2 regions of the Nocardiopsis sp. iso_186 genome follow, and region 1 is predicted to be linked to the other one. Evidence: riboswitches for the same ligand, from Rfam matches in the RefSeq annotation. Region 1 holds a riboswitch; the other holds the start of a gene.
The links. Region 1 has a riboswitch for cobalamin ahead of metE (5-methyltetrahydropteroyltriglutamate--homocysteine S-methyltransferase). Riboswitches for the same ligand answer to the same signal wherever they lie in the genome.
Positions count from the first base shown of each region.

Region 2: linked by a shared signal. The riboswitch ahead of AC0VYP_RS00830 (ribonucleoside-diphosphate reductase subunit alpha) and the one ahead of metE (5-methyltetrahydropteroyltriglutamate--homocysteine S-methyltransferase) in region 1 are both predicted to bind cobalamin.

Region 1 is NZ_CM149670.1:3,942,970-3,950,833, reverse strand. It holds gene AC0VYP_RS17350 (ABC-ATPase domain-containing protein) at 1-143, shown strand, start outside; gene AC0VYP_RS17345 (proteasome assembly chaperone family protein) at 396-1,319, shown strand; gene AC0VYP_RS17340 (quinone-dependent dihydroorotate dehydrogenase) at 1,316-2,461, shown strand; gene AC0VYP_RS17335 (DUF6461 domain-containing protein) at 2,543-3,157, opposite strand; gene AC0VYP_RS17330 (polysaccharide deacetylase family protein) at 3,434-5,008, opposite strand; cobalamin riboswitch at 5,357-5,581, shown strand; gene metE (5-methyltetrahydropteroyltriglutamate--homocysteine S-methyltransferase) at 5,772-7,864, shown strand, end outside.
Region 2 is NZ_CM149670.1:181,372-189,235, reverse strand. It holds gene AC0VYP_RS00835 (ribonucleotide-diphosphate reductase subunit beta) at 359-1,426, opposite strand; gene AC0VYP_RS00830 (ribonucleoside-diphosphate reductase subunit alpha) at 1,533-4,034, opposite strand; cobalamin riboswitch at 4,172-4,394, opposite strand; gene AC0VYP_RS00825 (HAD family hydrolase) at 4,516-5,109, shown strand; gene AC0VYP_RS00820 (hypothetical protein) at 5,340-5,894, opposite strand; gene AC0VYP_RS00815 (NYN domain-containing protein) at 5,939-7,600, opposite strand.

The DNA of each region.
Region 1 (7,864 bases):
ACACACTGGACGGTCTTCTCGAACACGACGGGGTGACCCGCCTCGGCGGTGGGTACCCCGGCGATTACGCCCTGCCCCGTCGCCAGGAGGTCGCCGCAACCCTCAACCGGTTGCGCACGCTGCGGGTTCGATGCCAGGAGTGAGGTGTCACCCGCGAAAGGGAAGAAACCGTCGGGCACCGGAGTTGGACGAAAACGGGGCCACGGCACCGCCGACCGCGGCGTCGGCCATCTCACGCCTTGGTCCCAAGTCGTGCATTACGGTCATGTCGGCCCAGGTCGGTATCCTTGACGACATCACAACCGTCCCCCAGGTAGTGCGCCCGCGATGCGACGTCCACCCACGATCCAGCCCGCCGCAGGCACGCATGGCGTTGAGAATGGAGACCCGCCCAGGTGCGAGATCCCGCTGATCTCTACGAACTTCACCCCGACCCTCCAGAACTGGCCGACCCCGTACTCCTGGTCGCCCTGGACGGTTTCATGGACGCGGGCTCGACCGCCAAACAGGTGGTGGCCACACTCTTCGACGAGTTCGAGGCCACGGAGCTGGCGACCTTCGATGTTGACGACCTCTTGGACTACCGCTCCCGCCGGCCCGTCATGACCTTCGACGAGTCGTCCTGGACGGGTTATGCCGCCCCCAAGCTCGCGCTGTATCTCATGCACGACACCGAGGGGACACCGTTCCTGCTGCTCAACGGTCTTGAGCCCGATCGGCTCTGGGAGGGCTTCGTCGTGGCCGTGCGTCAGCTCATCGAGCGCTTCTCGGTGAGTCTCACGGTGTGCTTCTACGGCGTCCCCATGGCGGTGCCGCACACCCGCCCCTCCACGGTCACCGCCCACGCCACCCGCTCCGACCTCGTCACCGGGCACACCCCGTGGATGGGGCGCATCCAGGTCCCGGGCAACGCCATGAGCCTGCTGGAATACCGTCTGGGGGAGACCGGGCACGACGCCATCGGCTATGCCGTGCACGTGCCCAGCTACCTCGCCCAGTCGGAGTACCCGCGCGCCGCAATCGCGGCCCTGGACTATGTAGCCGGGGCCACCGGTTTGGCGCTGCCGACCGTGAAGCTCACCGAAGAGGCCCAGACCACCGACATCGAGATCGAACAGCAGGTGGAGGCGTCGGAGGAGGTGCAGCGCGTCGTGCGCAACCTGGAAGAGCAGTACGACGACTTCATGTCGTCCAGGAGCGGTCTCTCCGACACCGATCCGCTGCTGGCGGGAGACGACTCCGGTCTGCCCACCGCCGATGAACTCGGCGCCGAACTCGAACGCTACCTCGCCGAACGCGATCGTGGCTCAGAAGGATGACGACCGACGTGCTCTACCAGCTCTTCTTCCACGCTGTACTCCGTCGCACCGATGCCGAACAGATCCATCGGCTGAGTTTCGCGGGGCTGCGCGCCGTAGCCGCGGTACCCGGTGCGACCGCGGCCATGAACCGGGTTCTCGCCCCTCGTGCCCCGGAGCTCGCGGTGCGGGCCCTGGGACGCGACTTCGCCGGTCCGCTGGGCATGGCCGCCGGCTTCGACAAGAACGCCGAAGGCGCACAGGGACTCAGCGCGTTGGGTTTCAGCCACGTCGAGATCGGTACGGTCACCGCTCGTCCCCAGCCGGGCAACCCGGCCCCACGACTGTTCCGCCTGGTCGCCGATCGCGCCATCGTCAACCGCATGGGCTTCAACAACGACGGTTCGGAGGCGGTGGCCGCCCGGCTGCGCGTCCAGCGCGCCGGCGGCGCCCGCGGCCTCATCATCGGGGCCAACATCGGCAAGACCAAGATCGTGCCCGAGTCCGAGGCCGTCGCCGATTACGTGGCCAGTGCGCGCCGGTTCGCCGACATCGCCGACTATGTAGCGGTGAACGTCAGTTCGCCCAACACGCCCGGGCTGCGCGACCTCCAAGCCGTCGAGCACCTGCGTCCGCTGCTGGCAGCAGTGCGCGCCACCCTCGACGAGCAGGGCCGCCCCGAGCTTCCGCTGCTGGTCAAGATCGCCCCCGACCTCGCCGACACCGATATCGACGCGGTGGCCGATCTCGCGCTCGAACTCGGCCTGCACGGCATCATCGCCACCAACACCACCATCTCGCGGGCCGACCTGGCCACGCCGGAGGAAGAAGTGGAGGCGGTCGGCGCAGGTGGCCTCTCGGGCGCTCCGCTCAAAGCCCGCTCGCTGCAGGTGCTGCGTCAACTGCGCGCCCGGGTCGGCGACCGCCTGTTGCTGGTCGCCGTCGGCGGGATCGAGACGCCGGAAGACGCGTGGGCGCGGATCCGTTCCGGGGCGACGCTCGTCCAGGGCTACACCGGCCTGATCTACGGCGGGCCGCTGTGGCCCAGTCGGATCCACCGGGGCCTGGTGCGTCTGGCCCGCAAGGACGGCTATGCCCGCGTCGCCGATGCCATCGGTGTGGACGTCAACGACGTTTCCGTGCAGCCGGTCGCCGTCCACTGACCTGTCAGAGCAGTGGGCGGGGCGCACTCCGCTCGGGATCCGAGCCGGACCGCGCCCCGCCCACTGCAACTGGCGAGCGGGTCAGTGCGCGGCCAGAGGAGCCGCTCCGGTGAGCTCTGCCCCCAGGAGCGGGCCGGCCAGATGACCAGGCCGTACACGGACTCCGGTGACCCGTTCGGCCAGTGCCAGTGCGGCTGCACCGGGGTCGGCCTCCTCCGGGTCGATCTCAGTGGTCAGACCGAGGGACGCCATGTCCTCGGCCAGGGCGTCAGGTGTCGCTCCCCGTCGCCTGAGCGGGAAACGGGCGTCGAAGCAGGTTCGCAGGACGCCGTCCACTACCCAACGGAACTCGTAGCGTTGTTCCATCACCACGCGTACCGACACCAGTTCGGTCTCGGCCGACAGTGATCGGTACACCTCCGGGCGGGTTGCGCGGCACCCGGTGGGTTCCACGATCACCGCCCATCCTTCGATACACAGGGCATGTGCGGTCAAGGGGGGCATCCCCTCGCTGCACAAGCCGGCTTCCAGCGCTTCAGCGATGGGCAACGAGCGGAGACTGCGCTCGTTGACCCCCAAGCGGCGCAGCGCCTCGGCCTTGGGCAGTCCCCGGATGTAACTGAGGCAGTAGGCCTCCGCCAGATCCGGCTGGCTTTCCCGTAGCCAGGCGTAGTCGCGGGCGTACGCAATGGACATCTGCCCGTCCCTTCCCAAGGGTTGGTTTCCCCGAAGCCGGAGTTGATTGTTCATAAAGGTTGGGCGCCGGCTTCTACCTGACGGTTCCCGGGAAAAAGGTGATCAATCGGGCCGTTACAGGTCGCGGGCCGGTGGTTGGGAGAACGCATGGGCGGGTACCGGTTTCCACCAGCCCAGAAAGTGCTGATTGGCGCCCGCTCCCAGGAACCGCGACGTCCCACCTTACGCGCGTGAAAGGGCCGCCGTGCACACACGGCGGCCCTGGTCCGCGCCGACTTACGCCTCGGGGGAAGGGGACGGGCTCTCGGCGGCCGGATAACCGTCGAAATAGGACTGACCAGGCTCGGTCTCGCCCAGGAGTTGCCCCACGGTGACCATGGTGTAGCCACGCTCGGTCAACTTCTTCAGGGTTTTCTCCACCGAGTCGATGGTGGTGGAGTGAATGTCGTGCATCAGCACGATCGAGCCCGGCTTCACCCCCTTGATCGTGCGGCTGGTGACCACCCCGGCGTTGCGGTCCTTCCAGTCGTTGGTGTCCAGGCTCCAGATGATCTCGGCCAGGCCGTGCTCTTCGGCGGCCTCGGCGACCTTGTCGTTGGTCGCCCCGTAGGGCGGGCGCATCAGGTCCATGGTGTAGCCCGTCTCGCGGCGGACCAGAGCGTTCACCGTGCTGAGTTCCTCTGCCAACCGCTTGTCCGACACCTTGCGGAGGTCGGGGTGGTTCACCGTGTGGTTGGCCAGTTCGTGGCCTTCGGCGTACTCCCGGCGCACCGTCGTCGGGTGCTCGCGGACCGGGCCGCCGGTGAGGAAGAAGGTCGCCTTGGCGTCGTACTCTGCGAGGACGTCCAGTAGTTCCTCGGTCCGATCACCAGGGCCGTCGTCAAAAGTCAACGCGACGCACTTGGCCTCCGCCGTCGAGCAGTCCACCGGCGGTTCGAGTTGGGAGAACACTCCGGGGATCGCGACCGGTTCCGCGGCTGCCGCCGCGGAGGGCTCCGTGGAGGGCTCCGCGGCGGGGGAGGGGTTGACGGCGAAATCGGGTGTCACCCGGGTGGAGGTGTCTCTGGCTCTGGTGCCGAAGTCGGACAGCAGAGGAGCGGCCTCGTCCCGTTTCACCACTGTGTGCACCCGTCCCTCCGAGACCGATGCGACTTCCCCCGCGTCGAACTCGACTACCAGGTCGCCGGCAGGGTTGAAGCCCATCGAGTCATAGAGCCGCAGGATCGGGTGGATGGCGGAGACGTCCACCTTGTCGTTGGCCGACAGATGTTCCTTCACGATGCCGTTCAACTCCACCAACTGCTCCTGCCCGGCCAGTAGTTCGGTCGAGTAGGCCGGGTGTTTCGTGGCTGCGTCGTACCAGTAGGTGGCGTACCCGGTCCGCGGCCCGTCGGAATCCTCCTCGTCCCTGGTGAAGCGGACTCCCACGACGTCGTCGCCGGCGGCGGTCAGCTCCCAGGAAAGCCCGAAAGCCTTCGCACCGGGGTTGGCGGCCTTGAAGTCGGCCAACTCCTGGGCGGTGAGTTCGGCCAGACGTTCGTTCAGCGGCTCGGCGCCGTCGATCGTGGGATGGGACACGTCGGACCGAACGCCGCCCTCGTCGCCGGAATCGGACTCCTCGCCCAAGCCGACGACGAGTGCCCGGTTGACCACGGTCAGCTGGTCCGGTTCCCCACTGGCCTGCTCGCGGGTGTCTTCGGTCTCATCCGAGCCGGAATCCGCATCGCTTCCCGGAGAGCAGGCTCCTAGAACCAGGGCGGTCGCGACGGCGACAGCGAAAGCCCGAAGCCCGGCGCCGCCCGGAGCGTCGCTGCCAGTGGTCGTTGGTGCGGAATCAGCTGGGTTTTTCACGGAGAGGACTGTCTTTCCGACTCGTAAAGACTGGGGGCGGTCTATATGTCGCCGCCCGAAGCAGGTTTGGTTCTGATTTTTCTGGCTTATCTGACGACGGAGGGCCGGACTCTCCCATCGAGGCTAGGTCCGCGCCTCGGACACCACGGCGCCCAATCGGGTAATGCCAATTGCAGCAGTCGGTATTTTTCGAGTAAACGACCAGGGCAAGGGGGGTTGGCGGGGGAATCGCCCCAGCGGATGTCCGTGCATCGCGCTCGGATAAGCCGACCACATGTGGTCACTCTGTGCAGATGCGTCCGCCCACCGACCGCAGGCCGATAACGAAGCGGCATACACCCAGGTCCTATACTCCCACTTGCGATCGGTTCACGTTCGACCTGGGGTCGGACGTGTCGCAAGAGGGAACCCGGTGCGAGTCCGGGACTGCCCCGCAGCGGTGAGTGGGAACGAACGCCGTCATCAGCACTGGGCGCCATCCGGCGTCTGGGAAGCGACGGCCGGTAGGGGGCGCGACGAGCCTGTCGCGCCGTGCCCGCGAGTCCGAAGACCTGCCAGTCGCCCGTAGGCGCGCCACGCGCCGGCGGTGGTCCGCGGTTCCGAGGGAGAACCGGGCGACGACGGGGCGGTCCTTGCCGTGCCCGCGTGTCCGGGTGGTCTCCTTCGCGTGCCTCGGCCCAAGGCATTCGACGAGGGAGAGAAAGCTGACGATGAACACCGCCGCCCCCACCCCCAAGCCCGTCCTCGTGGCCGGTGAGAGCCGATGACCACCACTGTTCTGGGGTACCCCCGTATCGGCGCCAAACGCGAGCTCAAGCGCGCCAGCGAGTCCTACTGGGCCGGCGACTCCACCGCCGCCGAGCTGGACGCCGTGGGAGCCAAGCTGCGCCGCTCCGCCTGGGAGGCCCTGAAGGAGGCCGGGGTCAACCAGATCCCCTCCAACACCTTCTCCTTCTACGACCAGATCCTCGACACCACGGTCCTGTTCGGCCTCGTCCCGCCGCGCTTCGCCGGGATCGCGGCCGGGCGTGACGACCGCGACAGCGAGCTGGAGACCTACTTCGCCATGGCCCGTGGGCGCAGTGACGCCCAGGCCATGGAGATGACCAAGTGGTTCGACACCAACTACCACTACCTGGTCCCCGAGCTCTCGCCCACGACCCGGCCGCGACTGGTCGGGCGCAAGCCGCTCTCCGAGTACACCCAGGCCCGTGGGCTGGGCATCGAGACGCGGCCGGTCCTCGTCGGTCCGCTGACCTACCTCATGCTCGCCAAGAACGCCTCCGACGCGCCTGAGGGCTGGGACCGCCTGGAGCTGCTCGACGAGCTCGTCGAGGGCTACGCCGAACTTCTCGGCGAACTCGCGGCAGCAGGAACCGAGTGGGTCCAGTTCGACGAGCCGATCCTGGCCACCGACGCGGGTTCGAGCGTTCTCGCCGAACTGGAGCGCGTCTACCAGCGGCTCGGCGCGCTCTCCCCGCGCCCCAAGCTGTTGGTACAGACCTATTTCGAGGCGCCCGACCCCGAGTCCCTGGAAGCGCTCAAGCGCACCCCGATCGAGGCCGTGGGCCTGGACTTCACCGCCCAGCGCACCCTTGGCACCCTCAGCGCCGTTGCCGGCCTGGGCGACAAGATCCTGTACGCCGGTGTCGTGGACGGCCGAAACGTCTGGCGTACCGACATCGGTGCGGCCCTGGCCACCCTCACCTCGGTCCTCGGTTTGGCTTCCGAGGTCGTCGTCAGCACGAGCTGCTCGCTCCTTCACGTGCCCATCGACCTCGACCTGGAGACCGAACTCGACCCCGAGCTGCGCGCCCGTCTGGCCTTCGCCAAGCAGAAGGCCGCAGAGGTGGTTCTGCTGGGTCGCGCCCTCACCGACGGCGGGGAGTCGGTGAGCGCGGAGCTGGAGCGCGCCCGCGCCGCCGACGCGGTCAAGATCCCCGCGGCCTTCGTCAACCAGCGGGTGCGCGCCCGTCTCGACGCCTTGGGTGCCGACCCCTCGCGCACCGACTACGACCAGCGTCTCAAGGCCCGTCAGGGCGCCACGGGTGCGCAGCTGCTGCCCACCACCACGATCGGCTCTTTCCCCCAGACCGCCGACGTGCGCGCCGCCCGCGCGGGCTACCGCGCCGGGCGCCTGGACCAGGCGGAGTACGAGACCCGCATGCGTGCGGAGATCGACCGGGTCATCGCGTTGCAGGAGGACATCGGCCTGGACGTGCTCGTGCACGGAGAGCCCGAGCGCAACGACATGGTCCAGTACTTCGCCGAGCAGCTGGAGGGCTACGCCGCCACCAAACAGGGGTGGGTGCAGTCCTACGGGTCGCGCTACGTTCGTCCGCCGATCCTCTTCGGCGACGTGTCGCGGCCCGAGCCGATGACCGTCGAGTGGATCACCTACGCCCAGTCCCGCACCGACAAGCCGGTCAAGGGGATGCTCACCGGCCCGGTCACCATGCTGGCGTGGTCGTTCGTGCGTGTCAACCAGCCGCTGGCCGACACCGCCCGCCAGGTGGCGCTTGCCCTGCGCGACGAGATCGCCGACCTGGAGAAGGCCGGCATCCGGCACATCCAGGTGGACGAGGCCGCCCTGCGCGAGCTGCTGCCCCTGCGCGAGGCGGACCGCAAGGCCTACTTCGACTGGGCGATCGGTTCCTTCCGGCTCGCCTCCTCGGGCGTCGCGGACACCACCCAGATCCACTCGCACATGTGCTACTCGGAGTTCGGCCAGATCGTCGCGGCCATCGACGAGCTCGACGCCGACGTCACCAGCGTCGAAGCGGCCCGGTCGCACATGGAACTCGTGGACGACCTCGACTCCATCGGCTACCGCCGGGGGATCGGTCCGGGTGTCTA
Region 2 (7,864 bases), 1.8 Mb from region 1:
TCTTGGAGTTTCCCGGTCTCGTGGAGTCCCCCATGGCCTACCCGCCATTCCCACCTCCTCCGTCGCACAAGGCACCGATGTCGGCCGGTGCGAAAGTCGGAATCGGCTGCGGTGGAGTCGCCGCTGCTTTGTGCTCATGGTCGGCTGCGGGGCCGGTCTCGACATGACCTCCCCCGCACCGAGTGCGACCGTCACGGCAACGTTGACGCTGGGGACGGGCGCAACGGTCACCGCTACGGAGACCGTCGCCCGGACGGTGACGGGGCCGGCTGCGAATAAGAGCGCACGGGCCCGGCATCGCGTAAACGGCTGCGGCCCGCCACCTCGTGAAGAGGGACGGGCCGCAGCCGGGCGCACATCAGTCCCAGTCCAGACCGCCACCCGTCTGGTACTCGATCACGCGAGTCTCGAAGAAGTTCTTCTCCTTCTTCAGGTCCATCATCTCCGACATCCACGGGAACGGGTTCTCGGCCTGCCCGAAGATCGGGGCCAGGCCGATCTGCTCAGCGCGACGGTCGGTGATGAAGTGCATGTACTGCTCGCAGGACTCGGCGTTGAGACCGAGAATCCCGCGCGGCATGGTCTGCTTGCCGTAGGCGACCTCAAGAGCGCACGCCTCGGTGAGCATGGCGCGCACCTCGGCCTGGAACTCCTCGTTCCACAGGTGCGGGTTCTCGATCTTGATCTGGTTGATCACGTCGATACCGAAGTTCAGGTGGATCGACTCGTCGCGCAGGATGTACTGGTACTGCTCGGCGATGCCGACCATCTTGTTGCGGCGGCCCAACGAGAGGATCTGCGCGAAGCCGGTGTAGAACCACATGCCCTCGAACACCACGTAGAAGGCGACGAGGTCACGCAGGAACGCCTGGTCGGCCTCGGTCGTCCCGGTCGTGAAGTCGGGGTTCTCCAGGTTCTGGGTGTACTTGAGCGCCCACGCGTCCTTCTCGGTGATCGAAGGGACCTCGCGGTACATGTTGAACAGCTCGCCCTCGTCCAGGCCGAGGCTCTCGCAGATGTACTGGAAGGTGTGCGTGTGCACGGCCTCCTCGAACGCCTGACGCAGCAGGTACTGGCGGCACTCGGGGTTCGTGAGGTGGCGGTACACCGCGAGCACGATGTTGTTGGCGACCAGCGACTCGGCCGTGGCGAAGAAACCGAGATTGCGCTTGAGCATCAGCCGCTCGTCGGCGGTGAGGCCGTCGGCGGACTTCCACAGCGCGATGTCGGCCTGCATGGCCACCTCGGTGGGCATCCAGTGGTTGTTGCACCCGGAAAGGTACTTCTCCCAGGCCCAGCGGTACTTCAGCGGCAGCAGCTGGTTGACGTCGGCGCGCGAGTTGATCATCGCCTTGTCGGCGACGTTGACCCGGCCCGCGCCGGACTGGATCTCCCCGAGCCCGGTGGCGTCTGAGGTGGTGGTCATAATCGGCTCTCTTCCGCGTCTGTTCAAAGCCGGGGGGCGGTGCGCACCGTACGCGCGCACCGCCCCCGGCGATCGGTCGTCGAGGCCCCGGCACCGGGGGCCGGTACTACTGGCAGGCTTCGCACTCGGGGTCGTCGATGGAGCAGAACGAACCGGCGTCGGGGTCGATGTCGGGCACCGAGGCGGTTCCCGCCGCGGGAGCCGGAACCGGGGCGGGCGCCGGGGCGGCCGGGGCCGAGGAGGCGGAGACGGCGTTGAGCTTGCCGTCGGTCCCCTTCAGCGTGCTCTTCTCCACGTGCGTGGCGCTCTGCGAACGGAGGTAGTACGTGGTCTTGAGGCCCTTGCGCCAGGCACGACGGTACAGCTCGTCGAGCTTGCGACCGCTCGGAGCAGCCATGTAAAGGTTCAACGACTGGGCCTGGTCGATCCACTTCTGCCGCCGCGAGCCGGCGTCCACCAGCCAGGACGGGTCGATCTCGAAAGCCGTGGCGTAGAGCTCCTTGAGGTCGGCCGGGACACGGTCGATCGCACCGAGGCTGCCGTCGTAGAGCTTCAGCGCCGAGACCATGTCGTCGTCCCACAGTCCACGGTCCTTGAGGTCGCGGATCAGGTAGGGGTTGACCACGGTGAAGTCGCCAGACATGTTCGACTTCACGTAGAGGTTGCGGTAGATCGGCTCGATCGACTGGCCGACGCCGGTGATGTTGGCGATGGTCGCGGTCGGCGCGATGGCCATCACGTTGGAGTTGCGCATCCCGACGGTGCGCACCCGCTCGCGCAGGGCGTCCCAGTCGAGGCGCTGGGTGGTGTCCACCTCAAGGTCGCCGCGGCGCGCGTCGTCGAGCAGACGGAGCGAGTCGATGGGCAGGACGCCCTTGCTCCACAGCGATCCGTCGAAGGAAGCGTAGGAGCCGCGCTCCGCCGCGAGCTCCACGGAGGCCGAGATGGCGTGGTAGCTGATGAGCTCCATGCTCTCGTCGGCGAACTCCACGGCCGCGTCGGAGGACATCGGCAGCCGCAGCTCGAAGAGCGCGTCCTGGAAACCCATCAGGCCCAGGCCGACCGGGCGGTGACGCATGTTGGCGCGCTCGGCCTCGGGGATCGTGTAGAAGTTCACGTCGATCACGTTGTCGAGCATGCGCACCGCGGTGTGCACGGTCCGGCGCAGCCGCTCGGCGTCCAGCCCGTTGGGGCCGACGTGGTTGGCCAGGTTCACCGAGCCCAGGTTGCACACCGCGACCTCGTCGGCGCTGGTGTTCAGGGTGATCTCGGTGCACAGGTTGGAGGAGTGCACCACACCGGTGTGCTGCTGCGGGGAGCGCAGGTTGCACGGGTCCTTGAAGGTGATCCACGGGTGGCCGGTCTCGAACACCATGGTCAGCATGCGGCGCCACAGGTTGACCGCACGCACCCGGCGAAACACCTTGATCTCGCCGCGGTCGGCGGCGCGCTCGTAGGCGGCGTAACGGCGCGCGAACTCCTCGCCGTAGAGGTCGTGCAGGTCGGGGACCTCGTTGGGGGAGAACAGCGTCCACTGGGCGTCCATCTCGACCCGCTGCATGAACAGGTCGGGCACCCAGTTGGCGGTGTTCATGTCGTGCGTACGGCGCCGCTCGTCACCGGTGTTCTTGCGCAGGTCGAGGAACTCTTCGACGTCGATGTGCCAGGTCTCCAGGTAGGCGCAGACCGCGCCCTTGCGCTTTCCGCCCTGGTTGACCGCGACGGCGGTGTCGTTGGCGATCTTGAGGAACGGCACGACGCCCTGGCTCTGGCCGTTGGTGCCCTTGATGTGGGCGCCCATACCGCGCACGGGCGTCCAGTCGTTGCCCAGGCCGCCGGAGTACTTGGACAGCAGGGCGTTGTTGCTGATGCCGTGGAAGATCTGCTGGAGGTCGTCGCCCACCGTGGTGAGGAAGCAGGACGACAGCTGGGCGCGCGTGGTCCCGGAGTTGAACAGGGTCGGCGTGGAGCACATGAAGTCGAACGAGGACAGCAGCTCGTAGAACTCGATGGCACGGGCCTCGCGGTCGTCCTCCTTGAGCGACAGGCCCATGGCCACGCGCATGAAGAACGCCTGCGGGAGCTCGTAGCGGGTGCCGTCGTTGTGCAGGAAGTACCGGTCGTAGAGCGTCTGCATACCCAGGAACGTGAAGTCGAGGTCACGCTCGGGGTGCAGGGCCGCGCCGAGTCGGTCCAGGTCGAACGAGGCGAGCTCAGGAGTGAGCTGCTCCAGCTCGATGCCACGGCGCACGTACGCCTTGAGGTAGTCGGCGTAGCGTTCGGCCATCCCGGCCTGGGTGGCCTCGGCGAACTCGCCGTCGAGGAAGGTCAGGGCCTCGCGGCGCAGCTTGTCCAGCAGCAGGCGCGAACTCACGTAGGAGTAGTCGGGGTCGGTCTCCACGTAGGTGCGGGCCGCCATGACCAGGGCGAGCTCGGTCTCGGCCGCGCTGATTCCCGGATAGAGGTTGCGTCGCGTCTCGTTGATGACCGTCTCGGCGGTGACACCGCGCAGACCGGCACACGCCTCTCCGACGACGACCCGGATCCGCTCCATGGGGTCGGTGGCGGGCGAGTGCGATGCGGGCGCGATGTCCGTGTCGAGGGTCATGGTGGCTCCAACCAGGTAGACGACAACCGGTTGGGGTTTCGAGAGTCGGGGCGCGTACGACCAGGGGGCGCGACCTCGGCCACGGACCTCTCCCCTGATGCGCGGCGGCTTTCCCTCGGAGCCCCGTTCTGTGCGTTGGTTTAGGCGCACTGGTGGCAGGTATTCGGACTCGCGGGCACCGAGCGCGCAAGCACTCCGGCCTGTCGGCCGCCGCTTCCGGGGTTCTCCCCGAACCCGGAGCTCCGATGACGGCCCTGGTTCCCACTCACCGTTGTGGGACAGTCCCGGAATCACACCGAGTTCCCTCTTGCCCCACCAGGAACTCACTCCTCCTGGTGAACCACCAACGAGGGAAACCCTACAACAACCGGGACCCCATTTCCCTCAACATCTAGTGGGCTCTTCACCAAGTCAGCACCACATAGTGTGTTTCGGCTGTATGTCGCACGGCGTGTCGCGTTGCAGTGCCGAATTGGGTCCGGTGACCTGCCCGCACATCTTCGACATGGACGGCACTCTGCTGCGCGGATCCACGGCGAGCCTGGAGACCTCCCGGGTGAACCGGACCGTAGCGGAGCTTACCGAGTTGGAACGCCTGTTCGTTTCGGGAGCCCTCGGTCCGCCCGGATTCGCCACCCGGCCGCCCGCCTTGTGGCGAGGGCTGACCATGGCGCAGGTGCGACAGGCATACGCCCGGAGCCCCTTCCTGACGGGGATCGCCGAGGTGTCCCCCGACTTCTCCGCCACGCTTCTTCTCGGCCACGGCTTCGACGCGGTCAGGGCCTCCGCTTTCCCCGCACCGCCGTTCACCGCCCCGGTGGTCGCGGAGAGCATCCTCACACCCGCTGACAAGGTCCGGCTCGCCGAGGAGGTCCGGTTGCGCGAGGGGATCGCCCTTGAGCGATGCGTGGCCCACGGCGACTCGATGAGCGACGTCCCGCTGTTTCGGCATTTCGGCACCACGGTGGCCGTCAACAGCGACCGGCACCTCACCGAGCAGGCCGATGCAGACTATCGGGGCACCAGCCTCCCGGGAGCCTGCGCACTGGGCAGGATGCTGCTCGATGCACGCTGAGCAGCACCGATGCCGAAAATTCCGAACTTTCTCGCCTGGCGTGTCCTGCGCAACGCCGCGACCCGGAGGCGAGACGACTCAGCAGGGTCTCGTCCGGACCGCGCCGACCAAGGCGTCGGTGGACGAAGCTCTCGAAGCCGGTGCCGGCCGGCTGAGCATGGACGGACGCCTGCACGGCCGCCTCCCTCGACGGGCGGGGCCTCCGGCGGCACGGGGTCGGCCGTCGGGGATTACTCGTCGAGCATCCGGTCGAACTCGTCCTCGCGCAGCCCCAGATCCATGCGGATGCGAAACCTGATGCGCAGCAGTTCCATGAGCAGGTCGTGGACGTAGGGCGAGACGTCCTGGTGGCGGAACCGCCGCACCCCCAGGGTCGCCCACTCGTGCGCGCCCTCGAGGTCGTCGTGGGCGAGCAGGGTCTCGGCGATGTGGATGTAGGTGGGCAGGTTGCGCGCGCCCGAGGCGCTGAGGCGCTCCAGTTGGGCGTAGGCGTCATCGATCAGGTCGAGCTCCAACAGTGCCCCGCACAGCAGCGCCCTGGCGCCGATGATGGTGGGCCCGCCGTCGTCGATGGCGCGCTGGTAGGCAGCAGCCGCGCGTTCGGGCTCCTGTGCCATCTCCCACTGCTCTCCGGCGCGCACGAATAACTCGGCACGGCAGATTTCGCTGTCGGCCTCGACCTGGTTGGCGAGGTCGAGCAGTTCTCTGGCCACCGCTATGTGGTCGCCGGACTGCACGGCGCGGAACTCCAGCCGATCGAGGTCGGCAGTCGTCACGCGGGTCATCGCGGTCCTCCCTCGATCCTTGCCGGCGCCCAGGCCCCAGTCACTCACGCGCGGGAACGCTCCAAAGCATCCCAGAAGCCCTGGCGCAGGGCGTGTCGAACCTCGTCGCGCAACAGGAAGTCGATGGGGAGCGCAGACCCCTGGAGCAGTCGTGCCTCCAGGTCGGAGGGCATCCGTGGTTTGCGCGCCAGGACCGCCTCCAACCAGAGGATGGGGGCGTCACGCGCGATGGACTCGGCGAAGTCGCTGCCCTCTTTTGCCGCCAGGGCCACGGCCTCGTTGACGGTCCGGGTGGCCGAGGGGTCTTGCGGGGTGTAGCCGACCCTGGGCGTGGGGTTGGTGTAGGGCCCGTGCTGGATCCGCTCGGCTCGGCGGCGGGGGCCAGTAACCGGCTCGAAGCCTCCGGAGGCTCCGTGCGTATTCCGGTATCCGGGATCAGTTCCCGTACTGGCCCCAAAAGTAGGGTTTGGTCCGGTGTTACCCCCGTAACCGGGATTCTCACCGTTTCCGGAACCGAACCGGGGGTCCGGTGGCCCACCCCGCGTAGGCGGTGGGGCCTCGCGGTCGTATCCGCCGCCCATCATGGGTTCGCGGTGCCCGCTGGACTGGTGCTGACCGGCCTGCCCAGGCACGGGATAGCCCCCCTGCGAGGGCTGGTAGCCACCCGGCTGGCCGCCGCGCATGCCCTGCTGCGGGCCGGTGGACTGCCTGGGGGACATGCTGGGCTGCGGCCCCGTGCCGGAGCGCGCAGCGAGTCCGGGGTGCTCCCCGGTCGGCGGGCGTGCCGCGAGGCTGGGGTGCCCGCCGGTCTGCGACTGGGGCGGAACGCCGCCGGTCTGATAGCCGGACACGTCCACCGGGCCGGTGCGCGGCTCGATGCCGGAGGTGCCCTGAGGGGCGAGGTGGTCACCGGTGGCGCGCTGCTGGGCGATGGTCTGGCGCATGGCGCGCAACTGATCCATGGCGGTGCCCCCGGTGGCAGCCTGCTGCGCACCGGTCTGGGCGAACATGACATCGAGCTGGGCGTTTGCGGCCGGCTCGACCCGGGAGGCGCCCGCGTGCGCGGTGACCGGCTGCCGGGTGACCTGCCCCACACTGGGGCGCGATCTCCCGTTGGCCAGCGGTCCGGTGTGCGCGGCCGGCACGGTGTCGTCGGCGGGGCCTCCGGCGCCGGCAACCAGGTTGACGTGCGGACGCAGGTGCCCCGCACCGATCTCGATGAGGTCGTCGCACTCGCGGCGCAACGCACGGGAGATGGTCCAGTTGCCCTCGACCGAGATGTTGACGACGGTGACCCGCACGCCCAACTCCTGGATCTCGGCCACGATGGGGGCCATGTCCTCGTCGCCGCTGATGAGCACGGCATCGCACAGGTTTCCGCTGCGTGCCAGCGCGAGCATGTCGCGCTGGACGTAGGTCTCGACACCCTCCCTGCGACCGGGGCGGATACGGGCTGCGCGGAACTTCACGCCGGGGATGTCAGCGATGCCGTCCTGCTCCTGGGAGCGGCGGCCGTCGGCGGCCGCCTCATACCAGTAGCAACGCAGCAGCGGCAGTCCCGTGCGGTCGCGGGCGACCTCGTCGAGCAATTGGACGAGTCCCGCGTAGTCCCATGACACGGAATCGCGGTTGCGCGTCCCATGTACAGCCATCGCACCGTCGGCCAGGAGGTAGCCGGCGTCAACGAACAGAGCGCAGCGATCCACGCGACACCGCCCCTTCCTCGGTCTGGTCCCCGGGGGCTTGGGCCCGTGCCCGGGGTTCGTCCTGTCAGTCGGCATTCGGCCAAAGTCAGGCCGGGCCACAGCCTAGCCAAGTCTGTGCCGTTTTGTGTGCGACCCAGCACACTTAGCTCCTGTGAGCTAGGTAAAGAAAGAGGAACGAACCAGAGCCGAAATACCCTAGTGGTGCGGGATTGTAAGAAATTCTTCCTCGCCTTCTCCCGAGGTGCGGCTACGGGCGGTGTCCGA